4 regions of the Bradyrhizobium sp. LeoA1Lang genome follow, and region 1 is predicted to be linked to each of the others. Evidence: riboswitches for the same ligand, from Rfam matches in the RefSeq annotation. Region 1 holds a riboswitch; each other region holds the start of a gene.
The links. A riboswitch is a leader RNA that binds a small molecule or an ion and turns the genes downstream of it on or off. The one in region 1 is predicted to bind cobalamin.
Positions count from the first base shown of each region.

Region 2: another riboswitch for cobalamin. It lies ahead of ACZYOF_RS38075 (DUF1636 family protein); the one in region 1 lies ahead of ACZYOF_RS01870 (DUF1636 domain-containing protein).
Region 3: another riboswitch for cobalamin. It lies ahead of ACZYOF_RS36645 (TonB-dependent receptor); the one in region 1 lies ahead of ACZYOF_RS01870 (DUF1636 domain-containing protein).
Region 4: another riboswitch for cobalamin. It lies ahead of ACZYOF_RS24880 (ribonucleoside-diphosphate reductase subunit alpha); the one in region 1 lies ahead of ACZYOF_RS01870 (DUF1636 domain-containing protein).

Region 1 covers NZ_JBVAPG010000003.1:72,115-79,801, forward strand. The annotation lists gene cobN (cobaltochelatase subunit CobN) at 1-260, opposite strand, end outside; gene cobW (cobalamin biosynthesis protein CobW) at 279-1,292, opposite strand; gene cobU (bifunctional adenosylcobinamide kinase/adenosylcobinamide-phosphate guanylyltransferase) at 1,306-1,830, opposite strand; gene ACZYOF_RS01870 (DUF1636 domain-containing protein) at 1,827-2,276, opposite strand; cobalamin riboswitch at 2,388-2,568, opposite strand; gene cobT (nicotinate-nucleotide--dimethylbenzimidazole phosphoribosyltransferase) at 2,645-3,700, shown strand; gene cobS (adenosylcobinamide-GDP ribazoletransferase) at 3,701-4,483, shown strand; gene ACZYOF_RS01885 (hypothetical protein) at 4,512-4,811, shown strand; gene ACZYOF_RS01890 (CbtB domain-containing protein) at 4,837-5,019, shown strand; gene ACZYOF_RS01895 (CbtA family protein) at 5,026-5,733, shown strand; gene ACZYOF_RS01900 (hypothetical protein) at 5,767-6,822, opposite strand; gene ACZYOF_RS01905 (TetR/AcrR family transcriptional regulator) at 6,819-7,460, opposite strand; gene ACZYOF_RS01910 (CaiB/BaiF CoA transferase family protein) at 7,554-7,687, shown strand, end outside.
Region 2 covers NZ_JBVAPG010000200.1:4,775-12,461, forward strand. The annotation lists gene cobM (precorrin-4 C(11)-methyltransferase) at 1-512, opposite strand, end outside; gene ACZYOF_RS38040 (cobalamin biosynthesis protein) at 509-877, opposite strand; gene cbiE (precorrin-6y C5,15-methyltransferase (decarboxylating) subunit CbiE) at 874-2,055, opposite strand; gene ACZYOF_RS38050 (cobalt-precorrin-6A reductase) at 2,054-2,800, shown strand; gene cobJ (precorrin-3B C(17)-methyltransferase) at 2,776-3,510, opposite strand; gene ACZYOF_RS38060 (precorrin-2 C(20)-methyltransferase) at 3,507-4,238, opposite strand; gene ACZYOF_RS38065 (precorrin-8X methylmutase) at 4,241-4,870, opposite strand; gene cobG (precorrin-3B synthase) at 4,870-6,033, opposite strand; gene ACZYOF_RS38075 (DUF1636 family protein) at 6,131-6,502, opposite strand; cobalamin riboswitch at 6,597-6,813, opposite strand; gene ACZYOF_RS38080 (hypothetical protein) at 6,931-7,131, opposite strand; partial or broken gene ACZYOF_RS38085 (CobD/CbiB family cobalamin biosynthesis protein) at 7,184-7,479, opposite strand; gene ACZYOF_RS38090 (hypothetical protein) at 7,501-7,683, opposite strand.
Region 3 covers NZ_JBVAPG010000181.1:3,961-11,647, reverse strand. The annotation lists gene ACZYOF_RS36660 (MFS transporter) at 1-675, opposite strand, end outside; gene ACZYOF_RS36655 (hypothetical protein) at 939-2,201, shown strand; gene ACZYOF_RS36650 (hypothetical protein) at 2,407-2,568, opposite strand; gene ACZYOF_RS36645 (TonB-dependent receptor) at 2,653-4,917, opposite strand; cobalamin riboswitch at 5,030-5,226, opposite strand; gene ACZYOF_RS36640 (FecCD family ABC transporter permease) at 5,408-6,382, shown strand; gene ACZYOF_RS36635 (ABC transporter ATP-binding protein) at 6,379-7,152, shown strand; gene ACZYOF_RS36630 (ABC transporter substrate-binding protein) at 7,152-7,687, shown strand, end outside.
Region 4 covers NZ_JBVAPG010000080.1:2,851-10,537, reverse strand. The annotation lists gene ftsH (ATP-dependent zinc metalloprotease FtsH) at 1-1,754, shown strand, start outside; gene ACZYOF_RS24890 (hypothetical protein) at 2,074-2,271, opposite strand; gene metE (5-methyltetrahydropteroyltriglutamate--homocysteine S-methyltransferase) at 2,322-4,652, opposite strand; cobalamin riboswitch at 4,760-4,962, opposite strand; cobalamin riboswitch at 5,095-5,313, shown strand; gene ACZYOF_RS24880 (ribonucleoside-diphosphate reductase subunit alpha) at 5,429-7,687, shown strand, end outside.

The DNA of each region.
Region 1 (7,687 bases):
AGCATCCGAAGCACGACGATCTTTGCTTCGCTCAGCGTGCGTTCGACATAGAGATCGACCGAGGCGGGATGACCAAGAGCCAGCAGATTGGTCAGGCGGACACTCGGGAAGTTCGGAGGCAATGCCGCGTGCGCAGCACCGAAGGCCGCCAGATCACTGTCGGCCGCAGACAGGATGACGATGTCGGCGGTTTCCTGCCCGAGGTCGCGAGCGACATCGCCGTCGTCGATGCTGCCGCCGCTGTCGAGTTTCAGATGCATTGATCGCCTTTCGAAAGGCTATCCCGCAAGCGCGCGGCGCGCCGCATCGGCGTCGAAGCCCTTCAGGCCGATCACGACCAGATGCTCGGCCTGCTTGGCGTCAGGCCGCGCGAACGCCAGCTCGACACGGCTGCCGACCGCCTGCACCACGATCGGCGCAGGCTTCTCGGAGATCCGTGCATGGCCCTTGACGCGCAGCACCCCCGAGAGACCGAGGACGTCGCTGACCCGCGCGCGCATCGCCTCGACACTCTCGGCCGCCGCAGGCGTCACGACGATGCTGTCGAAATCGTCGTGATCGTGCTCTTCTTCTTCGCCGTGGTGACCTGCCCGCGCGGCGAGGTCATTCTCGGCATCGGCTTTCATTCCGATCAGGACATCGGGAGCAAGCGCACCATGGGAGCGGACGACGCGAACACCTTGCCTCAATTGTGCGATGAGCCACTGTTCGATGCCACCAAGCACATCTGGCGATACCAGATCGCTCTTGGAAAGGACCACGAGGTCGGCACAGGCGAGTTGATCCTCGAACACTTCTTCGATCGGGTCGTCGTGATCAATCTCTTCGTCCGCGGCACGCTGAGCCGCGACGGCCTGTTCGTCGAGCACGACGCGTCCCTCGGACAGCGCCAGCGCATCGACTACCGTCACGACGCCGTCGACGGTCGCGCGCGTGCGGACCGCAGGCCATGCGAACGCCTTCAGTAGTGGCTGCGGCAGCGCGAGTCCGGAGGTCTCGATCACGATCGCATCCAGCGGTTCGTCGCGTGTCAGGAGCGTGTCCATCGTCGGAATGAAATCGTCGGCGACGGTGCAGCAGATGCAGCCGTTGGTCAGCTCGACGATATCGCCGGGCGCACAGGCCTTGGCCGCGCATTCCTCGACAAGACCGCCGTCGAAACCCGCATCTCCAAACTCGTTGACGATGACGGCGATGCGGCGGCCGTCGGCTTGCGTTAGAAGCGAGCGCAACAGCGTCGTCTTTCCGGCCCCGAGGAAGCCAGTAAGCACGGTAACTGGAACACGAGACATATTTCAGGACTCCTTAAGAGGAACGTTTGAGCCACAGCGGAAGGCCGGCCGCGACGAACACGACGTTGGGAACGACCGAGGCGATTACTTGATTGAGACGGCCCTGCGCATCGCGGAATTCGCGGCCGAGCCTGGTTTCAGGCACGATGCCGAGACCGACCTCGTTCGACACCAGGACAACAGGGTTTGCTGCTACGCTAAGAAACCGCGCGAGCCCTTTCGTCTCGACATCGGGGTCACGCCCTGCGAGCATCAGGTTGGAGAGCCAGAGTGTCAGGCAATCGACCAACACCGCGCAGCCGGGCCGCGATACCTGTGTCAAGGCATCAATGAGCGCCAGCGGCTCCTCCACGGTTGTCCAATCCGACCCACGCCGGCCGCGATGATGCGCGATCCTGTCCTGCATCTCTCCGTCGCCTGCGGTCGCCGTTGCCAGATACACGCGTGCAAGGCCGCTTTCGGCAATCATCCGCTCGGCAAAAGCCGATTTGCCCGAGCGTGCGCCCCCCAACACCAAAGTGGTCGAGAGATCAGTCATTTCGGGGCGCTGCCATCTTCCGGCGACCAGCGGGCGGGCGGCAGCCGCGCCACCATTCCCTTGCGCAGGATTTCGGCGCGCTCGCGCCACGGCACCAGGCCGTAGATCGACTTGCGATAGGACTCGACGAAAGACACGACGGCACTAGCCCCCTCGGGCTGGAGGTCGCCGAACAAGAAGGTGTAGCCGTCCGAGCTCGAAACCGCGACCGTGGTCGGCCGCTTGCACACGCTCAAGCACTGCACGCGCCGGACTTGAACGGCAGCATCACGTTCGCTTGTAGCGATCCGGATCGCGTCGAACATGGCAGGGCCAGCCAGGACGCCCTCTGACGTCTTGCAGGTGACGCATACGCTCACGATGACAGAACCGCCAGGCGCGGTCGCAGGCAAAGCTTCGTCCGGGCGAGTATCAGGGTCTTGCTGATCGACGTCGTTGCGATCCATCACAATGCTCAAGTCAGGGCCATGACGGCCGCGAGCTTTGTTGGATCGCGTTCGACGGTGGAACGACCATCGAACTCATTCCGTCCGGTGCACCCCGCCCGACGAACCTCCAAAGCACAATACGCGATGGCAGGTCTCCCGGCTCGCGGGTCGTCGCCTCTCGCCGCCTTCCCGGTCATCCCAGTGGCTTCGGCTTTGGCTCGCCGCTTACAGTTGCGGGGGCAGCGTCGGCCTTGCACCGGCTTCCCTTTTTCACCTTCCCGAAGGAAGGACCATCGCCGCCACGCTAGCTGTCCCCGCGACGGCGGTCAACCGCAGTTGACCTGCCCGTTTCCTTCGGCCACTTAAGGCGCGCGCACGAGGAGCCCATGACCTTCCAAATCCCATCTGACTGGCAAATCCCCGCGATCGCTCCAATCGATCAGACGCTTGCCGCAACGATGCGCGCGCGAATCGACGGCAAAGCCAAGCCGCCGGGATCGCTCGGACGAATCGAAGATTTGGCTGTGCAGCTCGGCACGATCACCCATCCATCCGCCGCAGCGCTGCAGAACGCCGTCCTGCTCGTGTTCGCTGGTGATCACGGGCTGACGGAAGAAGGCGTTTCGCAATATCCGTCCGCCGTGACGGCCGCGATGGTAAGGACCTATCTCGCAGGTCGCGCCAGCGCCAACGCCTTTGCGGCCGCCTCGGATGTCAGGATCCGCGTCGTGGACGCCGGCGTCGCCAGCGAACTGCCTTCCCATCGCGACCTCCTCGCCATCAAGATTCGGGCCGGCACCGCGAATTCTGCGCGCGAGGCGGCGATGTCGGCCCAGGAAGCGCGCAAGGCGCTCGCGGCCGGCTTTGCCATAGCTTCCGGTGAAATCGATGATGGCGCCGACATCATCGCGCTCGGCGAGATGGGAATAGGTAACACGGCGTCTTCGGCGCTTCTGGTGCATCGGCTGGCGCCCGCTCCGCTGGATGATTGCATCGGCGTCGGCGCCGGCCAGGACGAACCGGGCATGGCGCGCAAGCGCGCTGCCGTCCACAAGGCGGCCAATCGTAGCGATGCCACGGCGCCGTTCGAGGTGCTCAGGGAATTCGGCGGCCTCGAGATCGCCATGATGGCGGGCGCAGCGCTCGGCGCAGCGGCGCATCGTCGTCCTGTCGTTATCGACGGCTTCATTTCGTCCGCCGCCGCCCTTGTTGCCGTCAGGCTGGCGCCGGCGACGCGCGACTATTGCGTTTTCGCACATCGGTCGGCCGAAAAGGGTCACGACATCGTGCTCGCGGCGCTTCAGGCACGGCCGCTACTCGCTCTCGACATGAGACTTGGCGAGGGTACCGGCGCGTTGCTGGCCGTCCCGCTGGTACGGGCCGCGTCCCGCCTGCTGACCGATGTCGCCGACCTCAGCGACGTGCTGGAGGGAAGGATCTAGATGCGCCTGGATCGTTTTCGCGACGCGGTCCGATTCCTTACGATCATCCCTGTCGGCGCTTCGAACGATGCGCCTGATTCCGAGTGGCTGGTCCGCTCGTCGCAATTCTTCCCGCTGGTTGGTGCGATCGTGGGTCTCGTTTCGGCGGCGACCCTTGTGCTCACAGCCCTCGTGTTGGGGCCAGTCATCGCGGCGCTCCTGGCGGTGTTGGCAAGTGTCCTTCTCACCTGCGGATTGCACGAGGATGGCCTGGCCGATACCGCAGACAGCTTTGGCGGCGGCTGGACGGTCGAACAGCGTCTCACCATCATGAAGGACAGCCGGATTGGAACCTATGGCACGCTTGCGCTGATTTTCGCAATTGCATTGCGCGTCGCGGCGCTCGCCGAGATGCCGGCCTGGATTGGCGCGGCGGCGCTGATTGCGAGCGGAGCCGCCGGCCGCGCCGTGGTGCTGCCGATCGTCGGCTGGATGAAATATGCAGGCAACACGTCCGCGATGAAGGTGGCCTATACGCCCTCTCCGCTCCGGGCAGGCGAAATCGGCTTCGCAACGATTGTGGCGCTGCTCGCACTGACGCCACTTGCTGCGGCCTCCGGCACGCATACCCCAACCGCGCTTATTGTCGGCATCGCTTGCGGTATCGCACTGGCAGTTGCGGTCACGCTGTGGTCGCGACGGCTGATCGGCGGCTATACCGGCGACGTGCTCGGGGCCATCGAGCAGGCGTTCGAGGTCGGCTTTCTGCTCGGCGTTGCCGCCGTCATCCGGTCGGCCATGTGATCTGCGCCCATGTTCGAGTGAGTCACCGGTGTCTGACAAGAGCGAACCGATCTGGCGAAGCGGCATCGATTCATTGGCATTCCGTCCCACCGGACACATGGGCATATGCGTCATGCACCGGCGCGCATTCCGGACGCTGCTGGGTTACACGCCTTCGCCACGGCAGTGCATCGACTTCTACCTGATACACCGCGATTCGTTCGAAGCGGCGGCCCACGCCAAGCTGATCGCCAGAAGCATCCGAGAAACGGAGAACTTTCATCTTACGAGCCGCGACATCCGTCGCCGGATAAAAAATTCGGTCGCATCGGGCGATGCCGTGGGCTAGAATGACTCGCGGAATGAGGATCACCATGCAGCAGACGCAGTCAGCCAATTTTACAGCCGTTGCAACCGGCACGAATGTCATCGTTCAGGCCGTTCTGGCGATGGCTCTCGGTCTGTTCGTCGTTGGCATGGTCGGCTTTTCGCACATCAGTGCCGTCCATAACGCCGCCCACGACGTGCGCCACGCGAACGCCTTCCCCTGTCACTGACGACAGATGCACGTCTTCAGATCGATCGTGTTTGCGGCGTCGCTTGCCGGGTTGATCGTCGGCGCGCTGATATCGGTCGTGCAGTTCTTCGGAACCGTGCCGCTGATCCAGAAGAGCGAAATCTACGAGAAAGCCGCGGCCGATGCGCAGCACAAGGCCGCCCATTCCAGTGGTGGTGAAGCGGATCATCATCACGATGCGGAATGGGAACCTGAAGAGGGCTTGCAGCGCAACGCCCTGACCGTCGCCGCCAACGTCCTTACCGCGATTGGCTTCGGCCTCCTGCTCACCGGCATCTATGCGCTTCGGCAACGACCGGTCCATTGGCGCGAAGGTCTGTTTTGGGGCCTCGGCGGCTTCGTCGTTTTTGTCGCGGCGCCCGGTCTCGGCCTCCCTCCGGAGCTGCCGGGTTTGCCGGTCGCCGATCTCACCGCGCGGCAAATCTGGTGGGTCGCTACCGCCGCTCTGACAGCATCAGCGCTCTACCTCCTGGTCCTGCGCTCTGAACCGTGGGCTGCGGTCCTCGGGCTCATACTCATTATCATACCGCATCTCGTCGGCGCGCCTGTTGCGCCCGAGTCTCATGTCGAAGTGCCGGCCTCCCTTTCTCACCAGTTCGTGGTGACCGTCGTACTCACCGGACTTTTGTTCTGGAGCCTGCTGGGCATCGCAACCAGCCTCGCGTTCGAGAAAGTATCAAGACAACGAAGTTAGGCGGCCGATCGTCAGGCTGCGCCCGCTGGCTCCTCACCGGAATTGCCAGCACCAGGACGGATCGCCGCGATCACGGCGCTCCGTCATGTCGACACGCATGAAACGATCATGCGCGAGCGCGGCGCCGACCCACAGTTCATTCCAGGCGTCGAACACCGCCGGAGACAGCGGGCCGCGTTCTGCCATCAGGTGCCATGAGGTCTGCCGTACCGTCGTGGTCGCGCCCTGCACGCGCAACTCGGCGTCGTCGCCCTGCCCGCGGGCAATGCGAGCAAAAGCACTGGCGAAGCCCTCAGCGCCGGGACCGACACCGCCGAGCAGCGAAGCGACGTCATCAAGGGTGTGCATCCCCACCAGCCGCGCTGCTGCGCCGGCAAGGTGGCCGCCCTCGTCGGGGCCGAGCACGGCGATGGTTTCCGGCACGATCGACGTGATGTATTCCATCGCATAGTTGCGCAGGACTTTCTGAAGGCGCTCTTCGGGCCAGGTGTTTTCCGGAAGCCGTGGCGCAAGATCAGCTCGAAACGGGGGACATTGCTCGCCGGGCGAGAACTGCAGCCGTTCATCGGGCGTGAGGTCGTGATCCCACTCCTTGTAGTAGCCCTCCAGGCCGGGCTGTCCGTCGACCGTCTGGCCGGTACAGACGAAGCCCAGCCGTGGATTACCGAGGACGACGCCGTTATTGGCGTGCCATCCTCGCAGCATCGCGCGCGACACCTCCGATGGAATGCCGCAGATCGCGGTGCCCGACCAGATCCATCGCGGCGGCGGATATCGTACCCAGGCCTTTTGATCGCTCTCGTAGACATACTCGACCTTAACGCCGCCGACCTGGTTCGAGAGATAATGGTATTGCGCGCAGGCCACTGCGTGCGGGAGCTTGTCGAGCCCCAGCTTTTTCAACCCCGGAACAAAGCGCGCCAATTGCTGGCGTCGGAAGGTCCGAAACACCACCTCGGCCGCGCGCGCCGCGCCGGCGCGGGAAGATAGCATCAGGATGAGGCCGGTGAGATAGGAATGGTAGATCAGTTCGACGGCCCGATAGGCGGCGACGTCATCCTTGGCTCGGCTCTCCGCACTTCCGCTCAATTTTTCTTCTCCAAACCGGCGACCACGAAATCCGCGATCGACTCCGCCACGCGTTTCTTGGCCGCTTGCGTCTCTCCGGGACGCGGTTGGTACCAGCGCGAGGTCCAGTTCAAGGCGCCAAGCAATGGCTTCGCGGCGAGCTTGGCATCGACGGACCTGAATTCGCCGGAAGCGACCCCATCCTTGATCACCCGGATATAGAGGTTCTCGTTGGCCTCGCGCAGCGCGGCGACATCGGCAAGCTTCGCCCTCTCGCTCTCGTTCGTGCGTTCCAGAAGATGCATTTCCAGTCCCTGCGCGATCACGCGCAGATAAGGCAGGTGATCGATGACCAGGATGGTATGGGCGACCGCCATGCCGTGCAGGCGGTCGCGCGCGGAAGCCGGGGTCTCGAAAGATGGCCGGATCGCCGCCTGTGTCAGTTCCATGCCACGGCGGTGCACGGCGAAGAAGAGCTCGGACTTGCTTCGGTAATAATAATAGATCGCGCCTTTGGTCGAACCGATCTCGTCGCTCACCCGATCGAGCGACGTGGCGGCGAAGCCCTGGCGCATGAAAGCGCGCGCGGCAGCGTCGAGAATGTCGATCCTCCGATCCGCCAACGGCTCGCCGGTTTCGATTTTGCCAAGCTTGCTCAAGATACCCCTCCTGCGCTGCGCGCAATTGACATCCAAACATACTACTCGGTAGGCTGCAACATACTACTCAGTATCTAAGAAAAGGCAGGGTGGATGACGGACGATTACGCGGGGCTGCGTGTCCTCGACGTAAGCCAGGGATTTGCGGGTCCCTACTGCGGAGCTATCCTCGCCCGCGGCGGCGCGTCCGTCGTCAAGGTCGAGCCGCCGAGCGGCGACTGGGCCCG
Region 2 (7,687 bases), on a different contig from region 1:
TCGAGTAAATGGATCGACAGATGAATGGCGAGCACCGCGCCGGTTGCGGCGAACGCGGCGAGGTTCTCGCCCTCCGGCATCGCGCTGGCCCGGCCCGGCGTACGCGTCAGCACCACCGATTGGGCCAACCCCGGCAATGTCAGCTCAGCTTGCAGCGCTGCCGCGGCCGCGGAAAAGGCGGGAACACCCGGCGTCACGGAATAGGAAATACCGAGCGCGCGCAGGCGGCGCAATTGTTCGCCCATCGCCGACCAGATCGAGAGATCACCCGAGTGCAGCCGTGCCACATCCTTGCCGTCGGCATGCGCACCTGCGATTTCTGCGATGATCTCGTCGAGCGACAGTGGCGCGGTGTTAACGATTCGCGCGCCTTGCGGGCAATGCGCCAGCACGCCCGCCGGCACCAGCGAGCCGGCATAGAGACAGATCGGACAAGAGGCGATGAGATCGCGGCCACGCAAGGTCAAGAGATCCGCGGCGCCCGGCCCTGCACCGATGAAATGCACCGTCATTCGCCGTCTCCCTCCGCAATGGCAGCGGTTGCCGTCCGGTCCTGCGAGATCGACCGCCTCGAAATTAGCCGCGCGCGACGGCCGGCCGCGGCGAGCGCGGCAGCCTCGGCGACCGATCCCGTGCCAAACTTGTCCCTGATGAGTTTTGACTGAGTCGGCGTTGCGATGCCTGTCAGAACTTCAGCTGGAATCGCCTTGATCGGCACGCCGCATTCTCGCGCGAGCAACTTCAGGGCACCCGCTTCCGCCTTGTCGCTAACGGTTGCCACCGCCGCGATTCCGGCGGGTCCGCCGGCCGCCACGAGCGCTTCGCGGAGCGCGTCGAGCGTGGCGTCGCGCTGGAATCCCAAGCCCGCGACCTTCATCTGACCACGCTCCATTGCACGACCGGCCGTGTCGCCTCCCAGGAGCGGTAATGGCCGAGTCGTCCTGCATGCGCGAGCTCGATCCGCATCAACCCGCCGCCGTGGCGATGGTGCAGTTCCACGAGAAACGCTTCCGTCTCGAGCGTTATGGCGTGCGCGACCAGCCGCGTACCCGGGACAACGCGCGACCAGACGGCATCGAACATCGCGCTGTCGAGACCTCCGCCGAGGAACACAGCATCCGGCGTTTCAAGTGCAGCGAGAGCGTCGGGAGCAGTCCCGCCAATGACGGTGACCCGGTGCGACAGCCCGAAACTCGCTGCATTGCGGCGGATGTTCGCGGCGCGGTCATCGCGCGCCTCGACGGCCACCGCGATCCCGCCGCACAGCGCCCATTCGATCGAGATCGAGCCAGAGCCTGCGCCGATATCCCACAACCGTTCGCCCAGTCGCGGCGCCAGCGCCGAAAGAGCGAGCGCACGCACCGGCCGCTTCGTCATCTGGCCATCATGCGCGAAGAGATCGTCCGGCAGCCCCGAACTGCGGGTGATGCCTTGTGCTCCGCTGGCCTTCAGCGCAACCGCGACCGGGCCATCGGCCAAATCACCGGCATAGCTGTCTGCGCGATGCTGCATGATCTTCTCACGTGGGCCGCCCAGCGCGGCGAGGGTCCAGAACGACGATGCGTCCCACCCCTGCTCTGTCAACCATCTCGCAAGGTCACCAGCCGCCCTGGCATCGCGCACCAGGCAAATGATCTGTGCGCCGCGCGCGAGATGCGGCACGAGCCGTTCGAACGGCGCGGCGTGCAGTCCGAGACAGATGACGGACTCAAGACGCCAGCCGAGCCGCGCTGCGGCGAGCGAGAATGTCGAAGGCGCGGAATGCGCGATCCACTCGCCTGCCTCGAGCTTCTCCGCAAGACTGCCGCCGACGCCATGCCAGAACGGGTCGCCCGAGGCGAGCACCGCCGTCGGGCGGCCGCGGCAGCTCAGCACAGCGTCGGCATCGAACGGCACTGGCCAGGGCTGGGTGCGTTCGGTTATGCCTGCGAGCGCAAGATGGCGCTCGCCACCAAAGACGGTTTCGGCTTCAAAAAGCGCCTTTCGGCTTGCCTCGGAGAGGCCGGCAAGGCCATCCTCGCCGATACCGATGATGGTCAGCCAGGGATCAGCCATGACGCGCGCCCTCATTCTGGGCGGAACGACTGAGGCCAATTTGCTCGCTGCAGCAATTGCGCGGGCGGGCCTCGAAGCGATCTATTCCTATGGCGGACGCACCCGCAACCCCGCCGACCAGCCACTGCCCACCCGCGTCGGTGGATTCGGCGGCGCGAACGGACTTGCCGACTATATTCGCCGCGAAGCCATTACGCATGTCGTTGATGCAACCCATCCGTTTGCGGCCGAAATGAGCCGCAACGCGGCTGCCGCGTGCGCGGCAAGCGGAACGCCTCTGATCGCGATCGAGCGTGTGCCTTGGGCCAAGGCGACTGACGATAACTGGATCGAGGTTGCGGATGTCGCGTCCGCCGTCGCCGCCTTGCCGGAAAATCGGGCGCGCGTCTTTCTTGCCATCGGCCGGCAACACATCGCGCCGTTCGGCGCGAAGCCGCAGCATGCCTACACCTTGCGATTCGTCGACCCGCCCGAGGGCGCACTGCCATTCGATGCCGACGTCATCGTGTCGCGCGGGCCATTCACTCTTCAAAGTGAGCTGGAGATGATGCGCACGCGCGGCATCGAATGGATTGTCGCCCGCAATTCCGGGGGCGAAGGCGCGCGCGCAAAAATCGACGCTGCGCGTGCGCTCGGCCTTCCCGTGATCATGATCTCGCGGCCGCCTCTGCCTGAGCGGACGCGGATGGAAAGCGTGGCCGAGGTGATGCAATGGCTCGGTCATCGGGCGTGCCTCGGCGCATAGACCCAGCGGCCAACGCGTCGCGTCGCCGAATTGCCGATGATCACGAGCGTACGCATGTCGGCCATCTCGGGCAACGCCTCGCTCAATTTGATCATTTCAATCCGCTCATCGGGTGTGCTGACCGCGCGCGCGAATATCACGAGACGGTCGCCGCACCCGGCCTCCTTCAACACTGAGAGCGCGCGTCCAAATCCCTCCAGCCGGCTCGCCGAGCGCGGATTGTACATCGCGATGGCAAAATCAGCTTCGGCCGCAAGCCGCAGCCGTTTCTCGATCACCGCCCACGATTTCAGATTGTCGGAGAGATTAATGGCACAGAAATCGTGTCCGAGCGGCGCGCCGGCGCGCGCGGCCGCCGCCAGCATTGCGGTCACGCCAGGGAGCACCCGGATCGGAAGCCCCTGGTATTGCGGCGTCTCTTCGAGTGCTTCGAACACGGCAGAAGCCATCGCAAAGATGCCGGAATCGCCAGAGGATACCAGCACCACGTTGCGTCCCTCTGATGCCAGCCGCAATGCGTGGGCTGCGCGTTGCAACTCCATGCGATTGTCCGACGGATGGAACGTGAGCCCTTCGCGCGGCGCTACGCGCGCGACATAGGGCGCATAGCCCAGAATGTCGGTCGCGGTAGCTAGCGCGGCCGTCACCTCCGGCGTGACCAGCGCCTCATCGCCCGGCCCAAGTCCCGCGATCGTCAGCGATCCCGTCATGCGATGTTGTCCGCGCGCCATCCCGTTCCATGCACGAGCACGATTGCAAAATAGGGGCAATCGGTTTCCTCGACATCGACCAGCCGCGCGACACGCTCGCCCGGCATGGTGCCGCGCTCGACCAGCCAGGCATCATTGAGACGACCGGCGGAGGCGAGCGCACGGCGCACCTTTTGGAGGTTGCGCCCGGTCTTCATGACGACGAGCGCGTCCGAATTGCGCATCCGCCGTTCGAGTTCATCCTCCGCCATTGTGCCCATCAAGACGGTCGTCACGTCATCGCCCAACGCAATCGGCTGACCGACCACATTCCAGCAGCCGGCCATGCCCGGAATGCCCGCGATCACCTCGATCTCGACGCGGCCTCGCAGGCCCGCGTGCAAATGCATGAAGGAGCCATAGAAGTAGGGATCGCCTTCGCAGAGCACGACGACATCGACCGCGAGCGCAAGCCGCGCCAGACGCTCCGCCCATTCTTCATAGAAGCCGGCGAGCACGCGAAGGTAATCCGGACTGTCGAAGGAGAGCTCGGTGGTGACCGGATATTCCATCGGATATTCGGAGACATTGGCGGCCAGCATGCCTTCGACAATGCGGCGGGCCTGACCGGGACGCCCTTTCTTGCGGAAATAGGCGACGTGCCTGGCTGCGCGCACCTCGCGGTCCGCGCGCACGCTCATCAAGTCCGGATTGCCTGGCCCGAGGCCGCAGCAAATGATGCGCCCCATCGCTATTCGCTCCGGCTCGCGAGCGCGTTCACGGCGGCGACGGTGATCGCCGAGCCGCCGAGGCGTCCTTCAATTGTCAGGGCGGGCGCCGGCGGATCGGCCATCAGCGCGGCCTTGGATTCAGCCGCGCCGACGAAGCCGACCGGACAGCCAATGATTGCAGCCGGCCTCGGGCAATCGCGATCCTCCAGCATGTTGAGGAGGTGAAACAGCGCGGTGGGCGCGTTGCCGATCGCGACAAGGGCGCCATCGAGGTGCGGTCGCCACAGTTCCAGTGCCGCGGCCGAACGGGTATCGCGCATGGATTGTGCCAGTACGTGAACGGCGGGGTCGCCGAGCGTGCAGACGATGGCATTGACCGCCGGCAACCGCGCGCGTGTAATCCCCTCGGACACCATACGCGTGTCGCAAAGTACGGGCGCGCCGGCCTGCAGCGCATCCCGCGCCGCCGCCACCATGCCGGGCGTGAAACGGATATGGGCCTCGAGCCCTACCATGCCGGCGGCATGGATCATGCGCACGACCACCTGTTCTTCATCGGGCGTGAAGCGCGTCAAGTCCGCCTCGGCGCGGATGGTGGCAAAGGACTGTCGATAGATCGCTGCACCGTCGGCTTCATAAATGTGCGGCATCAGCGTCCTCCCGCCAGCATGGAGGGATTTTCGATGATGACGCCGTGGCTCAAGCCACGCATAACTGGCGCGGCGCGCGGCGAGCCGTCGCGGATGAGATCGAATCCGGCGCTGGTCGCAACCAGCGTGATCGCGGTCGCCCCGGAATGCGCGCAGCCCTTGGCGCAGCCCGAAACGTGGAGGCGCGCGTCCGCGGCGATGTGCGGCGCAAGCGCGGCAGCCAGCGTGCGGGTATCGGCAAGAGCCTCGCGGCAGCGCGGCGCGCCGCTGCAAGCGATGACGCGAAGCGCTGGCTCATCGGCCTCGGTGATGAGGTCCGCACCGCGCGGCATCGTGCGTGCTCCCTCAGCAAGAATCATCCGCCACGGTGTCATACGCAACCCTTGCGCATCTGCGGCAATAAGCCGAAGTGCCGAATGGGGCAGTTGCCCGAATGCGACGCCGACCATCGCACCCAGCGGACAAAGACCGGGACGAGGCACAGCGATCGTCGGTGCGGGCTCGGTCCTACCGAGCAGTGCATCCGGCAATCTCGCGCCGGCCATGATGTGGGCGGCCATGCGCCCTCGCCTGCCGCTGGTGCCGCCTGAGGTAATGAACCATTCGGCAAGCGCGACTGCAACGCTCACAGCGTCGCCGCGCGTAACGGAGCGACCAAACTCAGCGCCATCGGCGCGCACCAAAAGGCCGCCCGCGCGGCCACGCTCGATCCGAATGTCCGCGGATGCGCCAGCAAGCACCCGTTCCTTGCCGTCATCGACAGCGAAGCCAAATTTGGTCGGAAGAGCTAGCCAACTGCCGGCAAGGGCCTGCTCCAGTTCGGCTGCGAGCGAACGCGTGTCATCGCCTATGCCCCAGAACGGTGTCACCAGGATGTTGCGATGCGACTCGGCCTCCGGATCATGGTCAAGCAGCTTCAATTGGGCGAGACCGTCGAGCAGAGACAAGTGTCCCTGATCACTCACGCCTCTGATCTGGAAGTTGGCCCGGCTGGTCAAGTCGATCAAGCCGTTGCCGTAACACTCTGCCAGATCAGCCAGCCCTGCCGCCTGTGCCGCATCGAGCCTTCCGCCATAGGGGCGCACGCGGACCACGAGCCCGTCGCCTGACTGCATCGGCCGCAACGCGCCAGGGCACCAGCCCTTGATAGCGACCGTACTCATGACGCCTCGCGCGGCGCAGCCGCGATCGAATTTCGGCGCGTCTTCCAGAGTGATGCCAAGCCAGTGACGACCGTGACAGGGACTTTTGCGAGCGTGTTCATTCCGCGGCTTCTGGCAGGGCGGCGATAGGTGGAATGCGAGCGAGCGATTGTTTGCGGAAGATCTCCGGCCGGCTGCGCCATGGCACGATGCCATCGGGTGCCGCCGCGTAAGCTGACGCGCCGGCAATCACGTCGTGCGCGTTGCCATCGGACAAGCGACCGTAGACATAGGACCACCGTCCCGGCGCGCTGAGCGCGACCGAGCAGCCCTGGTTACAGGCGGACAGGCATTCGACGGGAACGACGACGCCGTCAGGCACGCCCGCGTCGAGAATAGCGGCATGCAGGCGCGCACCGGGCGTAATCTCGCCTTCCCCGAGCGTCTGGCCCGGGCGGCATGTGATGCAAACGTGAAGAGTGACGATCATCGCCCCTTCCTGAATTGACGGCGGGAAGCGATGAGGTGCACGAACCGTCCTTGAGGAGGCTTCGCTTTCCCCGTCGCGGAACACCCCGTCCGCCGGTCTCAACGTTGCGCTGGCAGGTCTCCCGGCTTGCGGAGCAGGGTCTTTCCCTTCGATCCCCGCCTTCCCGATCCCCAGCTGATCAGTGGCTTCGGGCATCTCTCCGGTCACGGTCGCGGGGGCGGCTGCTTTTCAGGCCAAGCCGTTTGGCTCGAGCCCTATCGCATTCCCTCTTCGCCTGTCGCAGAACAGGCACCAACGCGGGCCAACCATTTGCTCTGGGCCGCAACTTGTCAAGCCAAAGGGACCACGCCGGATGATGTCCGAACCAGGTGCCGCCGAGGACGGGGACATCGTCGCGCCCGAGGGCTCCACCGACGCCCGCCACGCCATCAAAATGGCGAAAAAGGAGATGGTCCGCGAAAGATCAGGGCGACCAAGGGCGGCGAAGAGGGACTGATCGGGCGCAGGTGATAAGCCAGGGCTAGCTCGGTAAAGCTTTCGTCGATCACTAGACGGCCGACACGCGGCAGGATCGAAAGAAGTTCACTCTGATCATGATGCTTTCCGTCGGGATCGTTCGGGTTGACCACGATCGCGAGCTCAGCCCTCGCGAGCGCCTCGAGTTCCCGCCGCGATGGTCTCGTGATACGCTCGCGGACCGCTGAGCCGCTCGCCGAGCGCTCCAGCTATGGCGGCTTCGAGCCAGCCGGCATTAATCGAGCGGCGCCGGTTCGCATCGCGCATCATGCATGACCACCCTGCGAAGACCGGGGCGCGCAGCACGAAGAGAACAGCGGTCAGGCGAGCTGGAATGAAGTTTGCCACATCATCGATGCGCGCGCCGCAGCCCAACCAAGAGCTTCGTGTCGCGGCGTATGATGGCCGATCATAGAGTCCAGTGCGTTGATCGCCTTGTAGCCGGCAATGCCAGGTACCCCACCCCGACCAAGCCGGGATTTCTACTTCAGCAAATATGCGCCTGCGAATTGTTCGGCCATCACCGCACGTTCTTCTTCAGTTTGACCCAAATGCGACATCGACCCGTGATGGTCCTTCGCATCCAGCGTATGATGGTCATTTCGATTTAGCACCTCCTCCATCCCTGCCGGATCAGGCTGCGTTGTCTCGTCGAGGATCGGCATGGGC
Region 3 (7,687 bases), on a different contig from region 1:
GAACACGGTCAGCACCATGATCGCCGGCGTCATCACGCTGGTTTTCACCTTCTCACTGCCCTCGGGCCTGTCCTTCGCGGCGCCCGCGTCGGGGATGCCCATGATGACGAGCAATAGCGCCACCAGCGGGCCGATCGCGCCCGCGACCATCAATGCGCCGAGCCCGCCGATTGCAGCGACCAGCGCCGCCATGATCGCCGGTGCCACCGCGCCGCCGAGGAAGCCGGCAAAGGTGTGGACCGAGAACGCGCGGCCCATGCGCGCCTCGTCCATATGTGCCGATAGGATCGCGTAGTTGGCGGGGTGATAGACGCTGTTGGCAAGTCCGAGCCCAATCGCGCTTGCGATCAGCGCGGGATAGCTCAAATGCGAACCGAGCCCGATCAGGGCAAAGCCGCCCAGGCAGAGCCCGATCAGGAGGATTTTTCGCGCGCCGATATGGTCGGCGAGATAGCCGATCGGCGCCTGCGTCAGGCCGGAGACCAGCGCGAACACGGTGAGCGCGAAGCCGAGCTCGATATAGCCGACGCCGAGCCGCTCCTTCAGGAACGGGAACAGCATCGGCAGCACGAAGATATGGAAATGGCTGACCCAGTGCGCGATCGAAATCCCCGTCAGCGTGCGCGCCGCGCTGTCGGTCTTCAATTGCTGCGGTGCGGCGAGAACATCAGCCATATCAGTGAGAAGCCCATCAAATGTGATGCCCGGCGGGGCTTAAAGCATGATCCGGAAAAGTGGGAACCGGTTTTCCGAAAAGATCATGCTCAAACAGAGAGCCAGATCATGATCCGCTCGGATCATGATCTGGCGCGAAAATATCGGCTGGGCGTTATTTGTCCATGAAGGCCGCTGCATGGCTGACCCGGCGAACCGCGACCGAGCGACATGCGGCATTAAAGCGGCAAGACAAGCCACTCGCATTGCAGCAATGATCTGGCATGACCGATCCGGCAACAAAGCTGCGCGTCCTGATCCCCGAGGGGGCGAGCACCTCGGCGCGCGAGGCGATCACGATCCTCGGTCTTGCCGGCCACCATGTCGAAGTCTGCGATCCCTCGCCCTGGTGCCTGTCGCGCTATTCGCGCTTTGTGTGGAAATTCCACCGCTGCCCGGGATTGCGCCACGACCCCGAGGGCTTCCTTGGCTATATCGAGCGGCTCCTGGAGGCGCCGTTCGACGTGCTGCTGCCGACCCATGAGCAGGGTTTTCTGTTCGCGCGCGCCGAGGCGCGATTGAAGGGCCGCGTCGGCCTGGCGCTGCCGCGGTTCGACAATTACCGGATGGTGCACAGCAAGGCCGGCTTCAGCCGCCTGCTCGGCCAACTGGGCCTGCCGCAGCCGCCGACGCGGATCGTGACCTCGGAGAGCGAGTTGCGTGACGCCATCCGCTTTCCCTCCGTCATCAAGACCTCGGTCGGCACCGCGAGCCGCGGCATCTGGTTCGTGCGCGACGAAGCCGATTTCAACATCGCGCTCTACGAGCTCGGCGCAGCCGACAGCTTTGCCGGCGAGCTTCTGGTGCAGGATCTCGTCACCGGCACGACCGAAAAGGCGCAGTCGGTGTTTTGCTTTGGGAAACTGGTCGGCTTCCACGCCTACCGGCAGGTCGCGCCCGGCGTCGGCGGCGGCGAGGCGATCAAGGAAAGCGTCAGTCGTCCGCAGGTGCACGCCTATCTGGAAGCGATCGGAGAAGCGCTGGCCTGGCACGGCGCGCTATCGGTCGATTACGTGATGCCGATCGACAGCCCCGTGCCGCTCCTGATCGACTGCAATCCGCGCCTGGTCGAGCCGCTCAACGCCTTCCGCGCCGGCACCGATCTGGTCGATCTCCTGCTGCGCGTTTCGCTCGGCGAGACGCCAAAACCCTTGCCCGAGAGCCGCACCGGCGTGCGGACGCATCTGGCGATGCAGGCGCTGCTCGGCCAGGCCTCCCGCGGCGGCACCAGGCGCGACATTCTGGTTGAGTGCGGCGATCTCCTGAAGACCTCAGGGCCATACAACGCCAGCACCGAGGAATTGACGCCGGTGCAGCTCGACTGGCTCAGTGCCGTGCCGCTGGCGATGACGGCCGGCCTCACTTTGGTCTCGCCGAAACTGGCAAGGACGGTCGCCCGCGGCGGCTTCGGCGCGCATCTGCTCGACCTGAAGAGCATCCGCAAGATCGAGCGCGAGGATTTCGCCGGACTGCATCAGCCGCCGTAGCCGCCGTAGGGTGGGCAAAGCGCAGCGTGCCCACCTTCCCTTGCACCGCTCGTGAAATGGTGGGCACGTCGCTGCGCTCCTTTGCCCACCCTACAATTCTGGGCAACGCTCTCACCCCGTCATTGCGAGCGCAGCGAAGCAATCCACGTCTCCGCAAGCGGCGCGATGGATTGCTTCGCTTACGCTCGCAATGACGGGAGGCGTCTCACAACGGCTCGTCGTCCGGGCCGTAGCGATCGCGCTTCGGCGTGGCGATGTCGCCGTCTTCGTAGTCGTCGTCCTCGTCGTGGCGCGCAGGTGGAGGCGGCGGCTTCGGCTTGCCGCCTTCCTGCTTTGGAGGTTGGTTTGTCTTCCCGATCCCGCCCATATCGATCTCCCGCCATCACGACATAATGGCTGATTCGGGCGGGACAAGCCGGTCCGTGCGCAGGCCACGGACCGGCCGATTGCTTCAGAACGTCGCGCCGGCCTTTACGAGGAAAGTCCGGCCCGGCAGCGGATAGGCGTTGAAGCGGCCGGGCGTGAAGTTCGAGGCGATGGCGTAGTCGTAATAGAGCGCATTGAGCAGGTTGTTGACGCTGACCGACCAGAAGAAATGCTCATAGGCGCCGCTGAGCTTGAGGTCGATCGTCGCATCGCCCGGAATGCGCGTTTGCGTATTGGCCTGGTCGTTATCCATGACGCGCGAGCTCCAGGCGCGCAGCGTGGCATCGAGCACGAGATAGTTGTCCCAGATATTCCAGGTCACGCCGAGATTGCCGGTGTAGCGCGACACCAGCGGCACGTCGTTGCCCGCGAACTGTCCCTCGCGGAACACAGCGCGCGTGTAAGCCATGCCGCCGCGCAGCGACACGGTATCGCTGACGCGCAGCGAGGCCTGCGTCTCGGAGCCGTAGCGCCGGGTCGGATCGAGGTTGACGTTGAAGAACAGCACCGGGTTGAAATGGATCTCGTTCTCGAGGTCCATGTTGTAGATGCTGGTCTGCACCTGGAAGCGGTTGGTCTTGACGCGGAATCCGCCTTCGACGTCATGCGAGGTCTGGGTCTTCAACTGGAAATTCTGCGGCAGCGGATTGAAGAAGGCGTCGAACGCGGGACCCGTCGAGACGCGCTCGTCGACATCGGGCGTGCGGAAGGCGTGCGCGGCGCGGGCGAACACCGAGAACATTTCGGTGAAGCGGTGCTCGACGCCGACATGCAGCGCGTAGTTGGTTTCGCTCTGGTCGAGCGGCGTCGCCTGCGCGTCGAAGGCGAACGGCGCATTCGGATCGTAGCGATCGCGCGCGCTGAGCCAGGTGTTCTGCACCCGCGCACCATAGGAGAAGTCCGTCGTGGGCAGCAGGCCGACCGTATGCTGCCAGTAGCCGGCGAGCGACTGCTGCGACAGGTCGTAGGTATGGATAGGCGGCACGCCCCGGAACGCGCCGCGCTGCTGGTGGAACGTCGCGTCGTAATAGTCGATGCCGGTCAGGATCGACGACGGAATCCCGAAGATCGAATTGTTGATGCTCAGCCGCGGCGTGATCGACCAGGTCTGCAGCGCGGCGTCATTGTAGGTCGACGCCGCGCTGATCAATGGCGAGGTGCCGAAGAAAGCGCTTTGCGTATCCCTCTGGCGGTAGCCGCCATCGACGATCAGGTCGACGCCGTTCAGAAGCGTCTTGGTGAAGCCGGCCGTCGCGCTCGCGCCCTGCTGGTTGCCGTAGTCGAACGGTGTGGCGGCGCCCCTGCGGTCGGTGACGAGTTGGTTGATGCCGGCGGATGGGTCGACGATCCGGCCACCCGGAAAGCCCAGCTTCTGGTCGTCGCCGGTCACCGTCAGGAATGCTTTCAGGTCCGGCGTCGTGTAGTTGAGATTGCCGACGCCGTTGCGCTGGTCGAGCGCATTGTTCACGCGGTAGCCGTCGGACTTGATGCCGTTGCCGTAGAACGACGCCGACCATGGCCCGGAATTCATCGCGGTCGAGATCGCGGCCATGCGCTGGTTGAAGGAGCCGTACCCGGCTTCGCCCCGGATCGAGACCGGCGGGCCGCCGATGCCGGTCTTGGTGACGATGTTGATCACGCCGCCGATCGCGTTGTCGCCGTAGAGCACGGCGCCGCTGTTGCCGCGGGTGATCTCGATGCGCTCGATCGAATCCAGCGGGATGGTCGAGAGATCGACCTGCGCCATGTCGATGTCGTTGAGCCGTCGACCGTTGAGCAGGAACAGCGTGTTGGCGGTGGCGAATGCGCCGAAGCCGCGCAGGTCGACCGAGGTCTTGGCGCCGTTCACGCCGCCATAGAGCGATTGAAGCTGCACGCCGGGCGCCTGCGCGATGATCTCCGGCAAGGTGTGCGATGGCGAATGGGCGATGTCGTCGGCCGTGATCACGGTCGAGGACGTCCCGACGATGCCGGCGAACTGCGGGCTGCCGCCGCTGCCACCGGATGAAGCTCCGCCAGCGGCGGTGCCGCTGGACCCTGCGCCGCCGGCCGGCTGCGCGGTGGTCGGCACCTGGCCCGGCGCGGGACGCCGGGGGCCTGGAGTGCCGTCGGAAGCGGGCTTGGCACGGGTGCGGTTGTGGTCGCCGGGCGCTCTGACTTCGACCGGTGGCAATTGTTCGGAGGACGCTTGCTGCGCCAGCGCGGCAGAAACGTACAAGGCGGGCGCCAGCATGCTCGACGCGAGCAGGAGCGCCCGGCGTTGCTTGGTGGCGGTGATAGCAGAGAACATCGGCGAGACCTCGGTATGACGTCAGTGGCACGTCACAGCGATCCGAGGCTCACCATCGCGTTTCGCGCTTCAGGTGAAGCAAATGCCTGTACTCCCCGACCGACATCGTCGCGTGTGACCACGTAAGACGGCAGGTCTCCTGGCTCGCGGGTCGTTACCCTTCGTCGCCTTCCCAGGACCGAGACGCCCAGTGGCATAAGACGAAGGATTCACCGCATACAGTTGCGGGGGCAGCCGCGGCTTGAGGGAAGTTTCCCGGTACCGCATTCCCTTTTGATCCCGATAGGAACCGTCGGGGCCATCTAGGATTTTGGCGGCACGTGAGTCAATCCCGGCGAACTGCGGCGCCCCATCCCCAATACGCTTTTTTGTTCCGGTGTCGCTTGTCTGCCACCGAATTCGCTGCAAGAAGCAGGGCGCGATGAGTGCACAGGATTTCACGATAGCGGCGGGTCTCGCCGCGCGACGACGGTTGGGCGCGACCGTTGCAATGATTGCGTTGGTTGCCCTGCTGATGCTGATCTCGCTCGGCACCGGCCCGGTGCGGCTGTCGCCGCTGACGGTGATCGAGGCGCTGTTCGGTGGCGGTAGCGATGTGACGCAGGTGATCGTGCGCGAGATCCGCCTGCCGCGGACCATCCTGGCATTCGCGATCGGCGCCATTCTCGGCCTGTCAGGCGCGGCGCTGCAGGGCCTTTTGCGCAATCCCTTAGCTTCGCCCTCGTTGTTCGGCGCGCCGCAATCGGCGGCGTTCGGTGCGGTGCTGGTGATCGCGCTGGGGCTGGCCGATGTCCGCTCCTATGCGCTGCCGGTCGCCGCCATCATCGCCGCGTTCGGCTCGGTGTTCGTGCTGCTCGCGATCGCTGGCCGCAATGCGGGGCTGTTGATCCTGATCCTCGCCGGGCTTGCGATTTCGAGCCTTGCGGGCGCTGCGACGGCGCTGGTGATGAACCTCGCCAGCAATCCGTTCCTGGTGCTGGAGATCGCGTTCTGGCTGCTGGGCTCGCTGGAGGATCGCAGCTTCCAGCATGTCGCGCTGGCGCTGCCGTTCATCGTTGCTGGTGCAGCCATCCTGCTCTCGCAGGCCAGCGCCTTCCGTGCGCTCACGCTTGGCGAAGAGACCGCGCAAAGTCTCGGCGTCGATGTCGGCCGCCTGCGGCTGTTCGTGATCACAGGCGTTGCGCTCGGCGTCGGCGGCGCGGTGGCGGTCACCGGCACCATCGGCTTCATTGGCCTGGTCGCGCCGCATCTGATGCGGCCCGTGATCGGCCACGACCCGGCGCGGCTGTTGGTGCCGAGCGCGCTCGCCGGCTCGGCGCTGTTGCTCGCGGCCGATATCGCGGTGCGCATCATCCCGTCGACCTCGGACATCAAGGTCGGCGTCCTGACCTCGATCATCGGCGTGCCGTTCTTCCTCTATCTCATCATGCGTGAGCGCCGCGCGCTCGGCGGAGGCGTCGCATGACGGCGCTTGTCGCGGAACATCTCAACGTCGCGCTCGCCGGCCGCCGCGTGCTCAGCGACGTGTCGCTGCAACTCGCCTCAGGTCATCTCGTTGCGCTGGTCGGTCCGAACGGCGCCGGCAAGACCACGTTGCTGCGCGCGCTCGCCGGCCTCATTCCCTCCGATGGCGTCATCAGGGTGGGTGGCGAGGCGCTCGCCGCGCTGCCGCTGCGCGAACGGGCCAAACGCTTCGGCTATCTTCCGCAAGGGCACATGGTGCACTGGCCGCTACCCGCGCGCGACATCGTCGCGCTCGGCCGCTATCCGCATGGTGCCACCGATCCGGCACGGCTGTCCCCGCGCGATGTCGAGGCGGTGGTGCGGGCGATGCAGGCCGCCGACGTCATGGAGTTCGCCGAGCGCCGCGTCACCGAGCTTTCCGGCGGCGAGCGCAGCCGCGTCGCACTGGCGCGCGTGTTTGCGGTGGAGGCGCCGATCATCCTGGCGGACGAGCCCACCGCCTCGCTCGATCCGCGCCACCAGATCGACGTCATGAAGGGGTTGCGTGCGGCAGCCGACAAGGGCGTGCTGGTGATCGTGGTGACGCACGACCTCGGCCTTGCCGCACGTTTTGCCGACCATGCGTTGGTGCTGGCGCAAGGGCGCCTCGCATCGCAGGGCGCGCCGGCGGATGCGCTGTCGGAAACGGTCATGGCCGATGTGTTCCGCGTCAGCGCCTTCCGCGCCGAATATCAGCGCGAGACGGTGATCGTGCCGTGGGCGGAGATCTGATGCGGCGCCTCGCTGCATTCCTTGCAGCGTTCGCCCTGTCCACCACTGTCGCGCTTGCGGCGAGCGCGCCGCGCATCGTCTCGATGAACGTCTGCAGCGATCAGTTGCTGCTCTCGCTCGCCGATCCCCAGCAGATCCTGGGCCTCAGCCGATTCTCCCGCGAGGCCTGGCAATCATTCGCCGCCGACACGGCGCGCCGCTTCCCGATTCTCTCCGGCGGCGCGGAGGACGTGCTGGTGCTGAAGCCCGACATCGTCGTCGCCAGCCTGTTCGACAAGCGCGCGACGCGCGAGCTCTTGAAAGCCAACGGCCTGCATCTCGTCGAGTTCACCGTGCCGCGCACGCTGGACGAGGTGAAGGACCAGATCCGCGAGATGGGCGAGATCGTGCGGCATCCGGACCGCGCAAAGGTCGCGATAGCAAGGCTCGACGCCGCGATCGCCCATGCGCGCGAGGCCGCGACCGGCAAGCACTATCGCGTGCTGCCGCTGGCGCGCCGTGGCTGGGTGTCCGGCAGCGACAGCCTGGTGTCGTC
Region 4 (7,687 bases), on a different contig from region 1:
AGGGCCCGGAAATCCATGGCACCTTCACCAACGGCTCGAGCTTCCAGACCTACGCGCCGAACGACCCGACGCTGGTGAAGCGCCTCTATGACGGCAAGGTGCAGATCACTGCGAAGCCGCCGGGCGACAACGTGCCGTGGTTCGTTTCGCTCCTGGTCTCCTGGCTGCCCTTCATCGCGCTGATCGGCGTGTGGATCTTCCTGTCGCGACAGATGCAGGGCGGCGCCGGCAAGGCGATGGGCTTCGGCAAGTCGCGCGCCAAGATGCTGACCGAGGCGCATGGCCGGGTGACGTTCGAGGACGTCGCCGGCGTCGACGAAGCCAAGCAGGACCTGCAGGAGATCGTCGAATTCCTGCGCGACCCCGGTAAATTCCAGCGCCTGGGCGGACGCATTCCGCGCGGCGTGTTGCTGGTCGGCCCTCCCGGCACCGGTAAGACGCTGATCGCGCGCGCGGTCGCGGGCGAAGCCAACGTGCCGTTCTTCACCATTTCCGGCTCTGACTTCGTCGAGATGTTCGTCGGCGTCGGTGCGTCGCGCGTGCGCGACATGTTCGAGCAGGCGAAGAAGAATGCGCCCTGCATCATCTTCATCGACGAAATCGACGCGGTCGGCCGTCACCGTGGTGCCGGCCTTGGCGGTGGCAATGACGAGCGCGAGCAGACGCTGAACCAGTTGCTGGTCGAGATGGACGGCTTCGAGGCCAATGAGGGCGTGATCCTGATCGCCGCCACCAACCGGCCCGACGTGCTCGATCCGGCGCTGCTGCGGCCCGGTCGCTTCGACCGTCAGGTCGTGGTGCCGAATCCTGACGTCGTCGGCCGCGAGCAGATCCTGAAGGTTCACGTCCGCAAGGTGCCGCTGGCGCCCGATATCAACCTGAAGACCATCGCGCGCGGCACCCCGGGCTTTTCGGGCGCCGACTTGATGAACCTCGTCAACGAGGCCGCGCTGACCGCCGCCCGCCGCAACAAGCGGATGGTGACGCAGGCCGAGTTCGAAGAGGCCAAGGACAAGGTGATGATGGGTGCCGAGCGCAAGTCGCTCGTCATGACCGAGGAAGAGAAGCTCCTGACCGCCTATCACGAAGGCGGCCACGCGATCGTCGGCCTCAACGTCGTCGCTACCGACCCGATCCACAAGGCGACCATCATTCCGCGCGGCCGTGCACTCGGCATGGTCATGCAATTGCCGGAGCGCGACAAGCTGTCGATGTCGCTGGAGCAGATGACCTCGCGGCTCGCCATCATGATGGGCGGCCGCGTGGCGGAAGAACTGGTGTTCGGCCGCGAGAAAGTCACCTCGGGCGCGGCCTCCGACATCGAGCAGGCGACACGTCTGGCGCGCATGATGGTCACGCGCTGGGGCCTGTCGGAAGAGCTTGGCACCGTCTCCTATGGCGAGAACCAGGACGAGGTCTTCCTGGGCATGTCGGTGTCGCGCACCCAGAACGCCTCGGAGGCGACGGTCCAGAAGATCGACTCCGAGATCAAGCGCCTGGTCGAGGAAGGTTACAACGAGGCGACGCGAATCCTCACCGAGAAGCGCGCCGATCTCGAAGCACTGGCCAAGGGCCTGCTCGAGTTCGAGACGCTGACCGGCGACGAGATCGTCGATCTCTTGAAGGGTAAGAAGCCGAACCGCGAGTCCGTGCTCGAGCCGACCACGCCGCGCGCCTCCGCCGTGCCGCCCGCCGGCAAGTCGCGCCCGCGCCCAGATCCGGACCCCGGCCTGGAGCCGCAGCCTCAGGCGTAGGCGCGATCAGAGAGGCAAGACGCACAGAAGCCCGGCCTCGCGCCGGGCTTTTGCTTTTTGATTGCTCCCGACCACGTTCCGTCGTCGTCCCGGGCTTGACCCGGGACCCATAACCACAGATGCTCCTGGTGCGCAAAGCCGTATCTGCTTGCTCGCTCCACAACAGGCATCGGTGGTTATGGGTCCTGGCCTTCGCCAGGACGACACCGTCATTGCGAGGAGCGCAAGCGACGAAGCAATCCATACCTCCGCAAGCGGCGAAATGGATTGCTTCGTCGCTTTGCTCCTCGCAATGACGTTATTAACCGACTGCATATCGTCATGCCCTCCCGGGCGCGCCGAGATGTACGGCCAGAATGTGCTCCGGCGTTTCGGCGACATCGATCCTCTCGCCATCGCCGCCGACGAAGGCAAGCACGGTGCGCTCGCCGTCGCGCCACATGCTGCCGACGAGCGCGATGTTGATGTGGATGGGCTGCCCCGTCTCGAACCTCGTGCATTGAATCCAGAAGCGCATGGGGTTCTCCTTCTTGAGCCGCCGCAGGATACGAGACGGGGCCTCACTGTTTAGGCAAGCGACCGCAATTCGCGCGCCGCAGCGACCATGTTGGCGAGCGCCGGACGCACCTCCTCCCACTTGCGGGTCTTCAAGCCGCAGTCGGGATTGATCCAGAGCTGGGTATCGGAGAGCCGTTGCCTTGCGAGCTTGAGGAGATCGGTGATCTCGCCAATGTCAGGCACGCGCGGTGAATGGATGTCGTAGACGCCGGGGCCGATTTCGTTCGGGTAGCGGTAATTTCGGAAGGCGTCGAGCAATTCCATTTTCGAGCGCGAGGTCTCGATCGAGATGACATCGGCGTCCATCGCCGCGATGGCGTCGATGATGTCGTTGAACTCGGAGTAGCACATATGGGTGTGGATCTGGGTTTCGTCCTGCACGCCGGAGGCGCAGATGCGGAAACTGTCGACCGCCCAATCGAGATAGGTCTTCCATTCCGACCTGCGCAGCGGCAGGCCTTCCCGCAGCGCTGCCTCGTCGATCTGGATCATGCCGGCGCCGGCCGCTTCGAGATCGTGCACCTCATCGCGGATAGCGAGCGCGATTTGCCGGCACACTTCGCTGCGCGGCAGGTCGTCGCGGACAAACGACCAGTTCAGGATGGTCACGGGGCCGGTCAACATCGCCTTCACCGGCTTTGTCGTCAGCGACTGCGCGAATTGCCACCATTCGACCGTCATCGGCTGCGGTCGCGAGACGTCGCCGTAGAGGATCGGCGGCCGGACGCAACGCGAGCCGTAGGACTGCACCCAGCCGAGTTCGGTGAAGGCGAAGCCGGAAAGCTGCTCGCCAAAATACTGCACCATGTCGTTGCGCTCGAACTCGCCATGGACCAGGACGTCGAGCCCGATGTTCTCCTGCCAACGGATGGCGCGCGCGGTCTGATGCTGCAGATAGGTCTTGTACGCGGTATCGCTGAGTGCGCCCTTGGCATGCGCGGCGCGTGCGTTCCTGACATCGGTCGTCTGCGGGAAGGAGCCGATGGTCGTGGTCGGGAAGCGCGTCAGGTTGAACCGCTCGCGCTGCACCTCGACGCGCTCGGCGAACCGGCTGGCACGATGGCGCGTGCCGTCATCGATGGCGGCGAGACGCTGGGCAACCTTCACATCGTGAATCCGCGGCGAGATCTTGCGCGCGGCCGCGGCGGCATCGGATGCTCGGATCGCTTCGGACGCATGGGCCCGGCCACTTCCAAGAGCCGCGCCGAGGGCGGCAAGTTCTTCGAGCTTCTGCGCCGAGAATGAGAGCCAGGTCTTCACCTCGGGATCGAGCTTCGTCTCCAGCGCGAGATCGATTGGCACATGAAGCAGCGAGCACGATGGCGCGATCTGGACGCGTTCCTTGCCGAGCTTTGCGACAACGGGCTCGAGCTGATCGAGGATCCGGCTCAGATCCGCGCGCCAGACATTCCGGCCGTCGATCACGCCGAGCGACAGCACGCGCTGCTTCGGAACATCCATGAGATCGCCGAGCTGTTCAGGCGCGCGCACGAGATCGAGATGCAGGCCGGCGACCGGAAGGTCAAACGCGACCGCACGATTGCCGCCGAGCCCGCCGAAGTAGGTCGCCAGCATGATCCTGATGTCCGGCACTGCTTTGGCGATTCCGGAATAGGCGCGCCGTAGGGCTTGCTGAGCGGCGGCGTCCAGATCAGTTGCGAGACAGGGCTCGTCGATCTGCACCCATTCCGCGCCGCGGGCAACGAGCTCGCGCAACACTTCGATGTAGACCGGCAAGAGCCTGTCGAGCAGCGACAGCGTGTCGTAATGCGCGTCCTTGGACTTGGCCAGTTTCAGGAACGTGACCGGGCCGATCAGCACGGGGCGCGTCTGATAACCCAGTGCCTTCGCCTCCTGATACTCTTCGATCGGCTTGCGCGAGGCGAGCGCAAAATACTGGTTCTTGCGAAGCTCCGGCACCATGTAATGATAGTTGGTGTCGAACCATTTCGTCATTTCGAGCGCCGCCACGCCGTGCGCGTGATGGCCATGTCCGCAGGCCTCGTCATGCGCGTCGGCCTTGGTGCCGCGTACCATCGCGAAATAGGTCGCAAGCGGCACTGCGCCGCCGGTCCAGCCATAGGTTTCCGGGATCGCGCCGACCATCGCGCAGGTGTCGAGCACCTGATCGTAGAACGAAAAATCGTTCGACGGGATCACGGTGATACCGAGCTTCTTCTGCCGCGCCCAATTGGCCGCACGGAGCCCGATGCCGGTTTCGATCAGCGTCTTTTCGTCCGATGCGCCGGACCAAAAGCGTTCCAGCGCGAATTTCAGTTCACGGCGCGGACCGATCCGCGGCGTTCCGAGAGATGCAACAGCAAGTGAAGTGGAAGACATTGGCTTAACCCCATGAGTTGGGGGCAAAGGCCGTAGTGACACGTCTGGATTCCCTGCGCGAGGTGTGCACGGAATCGCAACCGCACCACCGGGACACCCCGCCCGAGGACGTGTATGTTGTCGAGGCAGGTCTCCTGGCTCGCGGGTCGTTGCTGCGGTCCGGCCTTCCCGAAGCTTTGCAGGCTTCAGTGGCAATTGTGGACCGCGGCTCGCCGCTTACAGTTGCGGGGGCAGCTCCGGCTTCACACCGGCTTCCCTCTTAGCTCCGGAAAAAAGATCTCTCCGAAGAACCACGACGCGTTCACTTACCGGCAAGATCGCGCGAACGTCAACTCGGATGGCATCACGTGCGCGTGGCGCCGGTTGTTCACAGCGTCAACGGCATGGGCTGAAATTTTTGCGCTTCGCCCATACGTCCCATTGACACCATTCCCCAAATCGCACCAGATGTAGCTGTCACGGTCCATCATGACGCAAGGAATGGTGGCTAAGAGGGAAGCCAGTGATCGCGCATTTATCGCGAGAATCCGGCGCTGCCCCCGCAACTGTAAGCAGTGAGTTGCTCCCGACTTTAGACGTCACTGATGCGGGATCGCATTGGGAAGACGGGGAGTAACGCCGACCTGCGAGCCAGGAGACCTGCCGTGACAGCAAATAACGTCCACGGGCGGGGTGTCCCGGCGGTCGCTTGCAGGCTCATGCCGGTGCGCCGCCGGCATCATCACGCAGCGTCGCCTCCGGCATCCGGCCCCAACAAACATCACGGGGTCTGCAAGATGTCACTCTCTCTCGATCGCGAAGCCACCGCGTCGTCTCTCATTCACCTGCGCCCCGAATCGATCGCGGCGCCGGAGGCGCGGCTGCCGATGCAGGTGATCCGCCGCAACGGCACGGTGTCGCAATTCGATGCCGGCAAGATCTCGGTGGCAATGACCAAGGCCTTCCTCGCGGTCGAGGGTCATACGGCGGCTGCGTCGCGCCGCGTGCACGAAGCGGTCGAGGAATTGACCGCCGAAGTCGTCGGCGCGCTGTCACGCCGGATGAGCGAAGGCCGCACCTTTCATATCGAAGACATCCAGGACCAGGTTGAACTGGCGCTGATGCGCAGCGGCCATCACAAGGTGGCGCGCGCCTACGTGCTCTATCGCGAGGAGCGGGCGCGGCAGCGCGCCGAGCAGCAGGCCGCGAAATCAGCAAAGGCCGCGGCCGGCCCAATCATCCACGTCACGCTCGCGGACGGCAACAAGGTGCCGCTCGACCATGCGCGGCTGGCGATGATCGTCGGCGAGGCCTGCGCCGGGGTCGACGGCGTCGATGCCGCGCCTGTGGTGGCAGAAATCCAGCGCAATCTGTATGACGGCATCAGCCAGGATGAACTCGCGCTCGCCAGCGTGATGGCGGCGCGCACGCTGGTTGAGCAGGAGCCGAATTACGCCTATGTCAGCGCGCGCCTGCTGCTCGACAAGCTCCGCACCGAAGTGCTGTCCTTCGTGCAGGGCGCACCAACCACTGCGTCGCAGGCGGACATGGCCGTGCGTTATGGCGAATACTTCCCGGTCTATATCAAGGCCGGCATCCGCGCCGAATTGCTCGATCCCGAGCTCGGCCGCTTCGACCTGAACAAGCTCGCCGCGGCGCTGAAGCCGGAGCGCGATCTCGCGTTCCAGTTCCTCGGCTTGCAGACGCTTTATGATCGCTATTTCCTGCATGTCCGCGGCGACCGGATCGAATTGCCGCAGGCCTTCTTCATGCGTGTCGCCATGGGTCTGGCTTTGCGCGAGATCGACCGCGAGGCACGCGCGATCGAGTTCTACAATCTCCTGTCCTCCTTCGACTTCATGGCGTCGACGCCGACGCTGTTCAATTCCGGCACGCTGCGGCCGCAACTGTCGTCCTGCTTTCTCACCACTGTTCCTGATGATCTCGACGGCATCTTCAAGTCGATCAAGGACAACGCGCTGCTTGCCAAATATTCCGGCGGCCTCGGTAATGACTGGACCCGCGTGCGTGGGCTTGGCGCGCACATCAAGGGCACCAATGGCGAGAGCCAGGGCGTGGTGCCGTTCCTTAAAGTTGCCAACGACACCGCGATCGCCGTCAACCAGGGCGGAAAACGCAAGGGCGCGGTCTGCGCCTATCTCGAGACCTGGCACATCGACGTCGAAGAATTTTTGGACCTGCGCAAGAACACGGGCGACGATCGTCGCCGCACCCATGACATGAACACCGCCAACTGGGTGCCCGATCTCTTCATGCAGCGCGTCGAGGCCGATGGCGCATGGACGCTGTTCTCGCCGGACGAGACGTCCGATCTGCATGATCTCTACGGCAAGGCTTTTGCCGAGCGCTACGCGTCCTACGAAGACAAGGCCGCGCGCGGCGAGATGCGCGTATCCAAGAAGATCCGCGCGGTCGATCTCTGGCGCAAGATGCTGACCATGCTGTTCGAAACCGGGCATCCCTGGATCACCTTCAAGGACCCCTGCAATTTGCGTTCGCCGCAGCGCCATGTCGGCGTGATCCATTCCTCCAATCTCTGCACCGAGATCACGCTCAACACTTCGGATGAGGAGACCGCGGTCTGTAATCTCGGTTCGATCAACCTGCTCAACCATATCGGCGAGCGCGGGCTCGACTCGGTCAGGCTGAAGCGGACGGTCGCGACCGCGATGCGGATGCTCGACAATGTCATCGACATCAATTTCTACACCATCCCCGAGGCACGGCGCTCCAACCTGCGGCACCGGCCGGTCGGCCTCGGCTTGATGGGATTCCAGGATGCGCTGCACGTGCTGCGGATCCCGCTTGCTTCGGACGCGGCTGTTGCCTTCGCCGACACCAGCATGGAGGCGATCGCCTATCACGCGATCTCGGCTTCCGTCGATCTCGCCGCCGAGCGCGGCCGTTATCCGTCGTTCGAGGGATCGCTGTGGAGCCAGGGCATCCTGCCGATCGATTCGATCGAGCTGCTTGCCGAAGCGCGCGGTGAAGTCGCGATGGACCGCTCGCGCACGCTGGACTGGGACGGCTTGCGC